2 regions of the Clostridium sp. TJA020 genome follow, and region 1 is predicted to be linked to the other one. Evidence: a T-box and tRNA genes for the amino acid it is inferred to sense, from the RefSeq annotation. Region 1 holds a T-box; the other holds one or more tRNA genes.
The links. A T-box is a leader RNA that pairs with one kind of tRNA and senses whether it is charged. The one in region 1 lies ahead of serS (serine--tRNA ligase), so its partner is inferred to be a tRNA-Ser.
Positions count from the first base shown of each region.

Region 2: it has a tRNA-Ser gene. The T-box ahead of serS (serine--tRNA ligase) is inferred to sense a tRNA for this amino acid. The anticodon was not compared.

Region 1 is NZ_JBZEFC010000005.1:166,971-170,187, forward strand. Features, by position in the region: gene AC4FQ1_RS09640 (Cof-type HAD-IIB family hydrolase) at 1-216, shown strand, start outside; gene serS (serine--tRNA ligase) at 248-1,522, opposite strand; T-box leader at 1,594-1,802, opposite strand; gene AC4FQ1_RS09650 (DUF1667 domain-containing protein) at 1,869-2,096, opposite strand; gene AC4FQ1_RS09655 (NAD(P)/FAD-dependent oxidoreductase) at 2,116-3,217, opposite strand, start outside.
Region 2 is NZ_JBZEFC010000010.1:22,247-25,463, forward strand. Features, by position in the region: gene AC4FQ1_RS12320 (thymidylate synthase) at 47-838, shown strand; gene AC4FQ1_RS12325 (dihydrofolate reductase) at 838-1,332, shown strand; RNA gene ffs (signal recognition particle sRNA large type) at 1,614-1,878, opposite strand; tRNA gene AC4FQ1_RS12335 (tRNA-Ser) at 1,881-1,970, opposite strand; gene AC4FQ1_RS12340 (hypothetical protein) at 2,152-2,367, opposite strand; gene lgt (prolipoprotein diacylglyceryl transferase) at 2,477-3,217, opposite strand, start outside.

The sequences.
Region 1 (3,217 bases):
GCAAATGCAATTAAAGAAATAATGGCTCAATATAATTTTGATAGATTAATTTCTTTCGGAGATAATTTAAATGATTTACCTATGTTCAAAATTTCAGATGAATGTTACGCTGTTAATAATGCAAATACTCAACTAAAATCTATTTCTACTAATATTATAAATTCCAATAATAATGATGGAGTTGTAAAATATTTAGAAAAGCTGAAATCTTTTTAGATTTCAGCTTTTTAATTTAAAATAAACTTTATTATTTAATTATATCTACACCCATATATCTCTTTAACGCATCAGGAACTGTTACAGTACCATCTTCGTTTTGATAATTCTCAAGTATAGCAGCAACTGTTCTTCCAACTGCTAATCCTGATCCATTTAATGTGTGAACAAATTGAGGTTTACCTTTTCCATCTCTAAACTTAATATTTGCTCTTCTTGCTTGGAATTCTTCAAAGTTTGAACAACTTGAAATTTCAACATATCTATTATAACTTGGCATCCAAACTTCTAAATCAAATTTTAATGCTGCAGTAAATCCTAAATCACCTTTACATATTCTAACTTTTCTATATGGTAATCCTAATTCTTCTAATACTTCTTCAGCATCTCTAACTAATTTTTCTAACTCATCATATGAATTTTCAGGTCTTGTAAACTTAACTAACTCTACTTTATTAAATTGATGTTGTCTAATTAAACCTCTAGTATCTCTACCAGCTGATCCCGCTTCTGCTCTAAAACAAGCTGAATAAGCAACATGCTTTATTGGTAATTCTTTCCCATTTAGGACTTCATCTCTATACATATTAGTTACTGGAACTTCTGCTGTAGGTATTAAGAAAAATCCATTATTTTCTACCTTAAATGCATCTTCCTCAAATTTAGGTAACTGACCTGTTCCTGTCATACTATTTCTATTAACCATATATGGTGGCAATACTTCAGTATATCCATGCTCATCTGAGTGTTTATCCATAAAATAGTTAAGTACAGCTCTTTCAAGTCTTGCTCCTAATCCCTTATAAAATGTAAATCTTGATCCTGCAACCTTTCCTCCTCTTTCAGCATCTAATATATTAAGATCTGCTCCTAAATCCCAATGTGCCTTTGGCTCACCATCAAATTTTCTTGGCTCTCCCCATCTTTTTATTTCTACATTATCTTCATCTGAATCTCCATCTGGAACTTGAGGATTTGGTATATTTGGTATTCTAAGCATTAAATATTCTAATTTTTCATTTACTTCTGAAAGATTTGTATCATGTTCTTTAATTTCATTTCCAAGCTCTTTCATTTCAGCCATTATTGGCGCAATATCCTCGCCAGCTTTCTTTAACTTAGGAATTTCAGCTGAAACTTGGTTCCTTTTACTCTTTAAAACTTCAACTTCACTAAGTATTGTTCTTCTTTTTTCATCTAGTTTAATAACTTCATCAATAACTGATAAGTCAAAATCTTCTCCTCTATTAGTTAAAGCTTTTTTGATTTCTTCTGGATTATTTCTTATTCTCTTTAAATCTAACATTATTATTCCTCCCAATATATATTAATTTTAATAAATTTCTTATAATAATAAAAAAAGAGCCTATATCCCTAAAAAGGGACGAATAGACTCCGCGTTGCCACCCTAATTGATAAAGACCTTAATTCTTTACCCTCTTTACAGATATAACGACTCTTCACCGTACTGCTTAAATCACAGTCCCTCCAAGGTGGATTCATATTAATAAAAGCTATCAGTTCACACCAAACACCGACTCTCTTAAAGCTTTATTAAAACTACTTGGCCTCTTCACAGGTTTAATATTATTAATTAATCTTAATATATTATATTTTAAGGCTTCTTGTCAATAATTTGCCCATTAAATTTATTAATTATCAATTCTTTTAGTGCAAACTATATCTATACCAGTATTCAATATATTTTTACATATTATATCTCCTGTATTTATTGGAGTACTAACATAAATTCTACCTATAACTTTAGAAAATTCTCTCCAAAGTTTTACATTAACTATGTCACTACTTTTAACTGGTACAACCTTATGTTTTATATTTCCTCTTACTCTTACTATACTTGTAAATATATCCTCTTTCATAAAAAATATTCACCTCTACTTAAACTTCATCAAACTCTTTTATTCTACCTGATACTATCTTGGAATCTTTTGAATTTCTAACTATATCAACTGGACTTTTATCCATCTCTCTTGCAAGAATATTTATTATTTTTCTAATACAATATGAACCATGACAATTTCCATATCCTGCCCCTGTCCTTTTTTTAACTCCTTCAATAGTTCTAGCACCTAAAGGTCTCCTAATACAATCTACAATTTCCCCTTCACTAACTCTATTACAAGCACATATAATATTTCCATATCTCTTATCAAGTTTTATAATTTCATTTATCTCATCTCTATTTAAATCTCTAAATCTATAAAACTCTCTTCTCTTATCTATAAAGTTTTTATTAACTGATGCATTCATATTATTTACTATTGCATCTTTTATACTTTGTGCTATCGCTGGTGCTATAGTTATTTTTCCATAATGCTTTCCTGTTACTCTTATATATCCATCATTCATTTCACTATCATCAATATCCATTTCATCTCTCATATAAACTTCTCGTATCATTTCACTTATATTTTCTTTATCTACACTCGGAACTATAGACTTTATAAATTCCAACCCTTTATTAACATCAAGAATATCTGTATTTTTAACACCAAACATAGTTCCACCATTAATCATTGGTGAATTCATGACAAATGTTTGTTCATCTATTACATCAACTATTATTTTACTAAGATTTTTTTCAACTTTATCATCAGTTAAAAAATAATTCATTTTCTTTTTTTTATTTTCTTCTACAATTAAACTTTTAGTTTTAATATTATCTATGTATATCTCATCTGGTATAGTATTTACTACCATCTTACATTTAAACTTATTTTTATTTGTTATTACATCAAATCCCTTGGTTATTTTTTTTATACTTATAACTTCTTCTTCTAATCTAAAATTAGCTCCATTATCAACAGCTACTTCTGCATATGCAATAGCAAGCTCATAGGGAGCTATTATAGATGTATTTTCTGAATATAATGCTCGCTTAATATCACCGTATATATTAGGTTCTATATCTTTAACTTCATTAGTATCTAATAAATATATATCAGATATACCTCTTTTCTTAGCATTTATATACATGTTT
Region 2 (3,217 bases), on a different contig from region 1:
AATATGTTAAAATAATATGATACTAAAATGAGAGGAGTTTTTTTCAATGAGTTTATACGATAAGCAATATCTTGATATTGTAGAAAAAATTTTAAATGACGGATATTACGATCAAAATAGAACTGGAGTAGCTACATACAAACTTCCACATCAAATAATGCAATTTGATTTAGAAAAAGAGTTTCCTATTCTTACAACTAAATTTGTTGCTTTTAAAACTGCTGTTAAAGAACTTTTATGGATATATAAAGACCAATCAAATAGCGTTAAGAAACTTCAAGAACAAAACGTTAAGATTTGGAATGAATGGATGATGGATGATGGAACTATAGGAACATCATATGGTTGGGTTGTTAAAAAATTTAATCAAATTGATAACTTAATAGACGCTTTAAAAAATAATCCACAAGATAGAAGAATGATGATTAACTTATGGCAAATACCATATTTAGATACTGGTGCTCTTCACCCATGTTGCTTCCTTACAATGTGGGATGTAACTGATGGAAGATTAAACTGCATGCTTGTACAACGTTCAGGAGATATCCCTCTAGGTGTTCCATTTAACACTAGCCAATATGCAGTTCTTGTTCATCTTATAGCACAAGTAACTGGACTAAAACCTGGATTATTTACTCATGTTATAAATAATGCACATATTTATGAAAACCAAGTTGAAGGAATGAAAATTCAATTATCAAGAAAAGATGAAGCATTTGATGCACCAAAATTATGGATAAATCCTGAAATAAAAGACTTCTATGATTTTACACCAGATGATATAAAACTTGAAAATTATCAGCATCATCCTGCAATCAAAATGGAGGTATCTGTTTAATGTTATCTATAATAGTTGCAATAGCAGCATCTAATAATGCAATAGGTAAAGATAACTCTCTTTTATGGCACATTTCTGAAGATTTAAAAAGATTTAAAGAGATAACATCTGGTCATAAAATACTTATGGGAAGAAAAACTTTTGAATCTCTTCCAGGAATTTTACCAAATAGAGAACATATAATTTTAACTAGAGATAAAAATTTTAATGTTGATTCTGATAAGGTAACTATTATCAATAATATTGAAGATGCTATTAAATATTATAAAGATTCTAATGAAGAAATCTTTATAATTGGTGGTGGAGAAATATATAAAGAATTTCTTCCATTTGCAAATAAACTTTATTTAACAAAAGTTTATAAGGATTTCGATGCAGATACATTTTTTCCACAAATAAACCTTGATGAATGGAAAGTTATCCACACTTCAGAAACAAAAATTGATGAAAAAAGTGGATTAAATTTTGAATTTATTGATTTATTAAGAAAATAATTTATCAAATATATTAAAGCAGTCATTTTAATGACTGCTTTTTTTAAATTATATTTTATACTAAACTTATTTATCATTTAAAATTGTAACTCCACTTATTTATAAACAAGAAAAAGAGGGGTACTTGCTCTTGGATGCAAGTCTCCCTCTCTTTCTTATCCTATTGTTTTTGTCCTATATTGTTAATCCTATTGAAGAGTAACCTAAATTAATTATTTACTGAATATATGTATTCTTATTTTGAATATATGTATTCTCATGCTCAAAATAACATTAAAAAACCGTGCACCTCGCTTCGACAGTAGCTTATATGCGTTACCTATGCAGTTAGCTCAGGCCAGATTGATCCACGGCACACGGAAGGAACCACTTATTGCTGCTTCCTTCCGGACCTGACAAGGTTCATGGGCTCCCGTTGCGTGGGACCCAGCCATCAACACCACTTACATAGGGCAGACCACACAAGCTAAAGCCTCCCCGAGGAATTCGATCCTGCTATAGCGGATTGCAGGTTACAGGGCACCGCTAACTCCCCATCTAGCACGGTCTGGCGGAGAGAGTGGGATTTGAACCCACGGTAGAGTTTCCCCTACACACGCGTTCCAGGCGTGCTCCTTCGACCACTCGGACATCTCTCCAGATTAAAAAACTTAAGCTTAAATAGTTTAACCTATCTAAATCTTAATATATAAATTATATTATAAACGTATTAAATTTTAATACTGTTTCATTCTATCATAAATGTTATTTTAGTTCAATAGAAACATTTTCTTTATTAAAAAGTATTAATACATAAAATAATTAACTATAAATTTCTTATTATTTTTTATCTTCTGTTTCATTTAATTCTTTATCCCTATTTTCCTTTTCCTCTTTAAACATTTGTTTTTTCATTTGACCATTTATAAGTAAAATAGGCATTAAAAACACAAATAAAGCAATTCTTATTACTCCTGTTTTTGCAACAAATATTATAAAAATAAGTACTACCAATTCTATTACAGTTAGTACATTAGATATTTTTCTCATTTCCATAGTATATCCCCTAACTAAAAATATTTATTTTAAATTATATCAAAAAATTATTAATTTTACATAAATAAAAACTAATGTATATAATTATATACATTAGTTTTTATAAATTTTATCCAAAAATCATTCTCTCTTTATTTTTCCTTATAATAATTATAATAAATATTATACCTAAAATAATTCCTGCAAATGAAATTAATTGAGCTATTCTAAACCCAAAAAACATTAAGCTATCTGTTCTTAACCCCTCTATAAAAAATCTTCCTAATGAATATAAAATCATATAAGAACTTATTACAATGCCTTCATATCCTTTTTTTACTTTATAAAGTATAATAACCAATACTATACAAACTAATAAATCCCATATTGATTCATATAAAAAGGTTGGGTGATAATACTCACCATCTATAAACATACCACGTTGAATAAATAATGGAAATTTTGATATAAATTCCTTAGAAACAACTCCTCCATGAGCTTCACTATTCATAAAGTTACCCCATCGTCCAATACCTTGAGCTAATATTATTGATGGTGCAACTAAATCTGCATAAGCTAAAAAATTTATCTTTTTAATCTTAGTATAAATAAAAGCAGCTAAAAAAGCTCCTATAAGTCCACCATGAATAGCAAGACCACCTTGTCTTATATTAAATATATCAATAAAATTATGTTTATAATTGCTCCATTCAAATATCACATAGTAAACTCTAGCACCTATTATTGCACAAGGAAATGCAATTAAAAATATATCTATTAAGTTTTCAAACTTTAAACCTTTTCTTTTAGAATTAAAATAAGCTAATATAAATGCTAATATTATACCAAATCCTATTAATACACCATACCA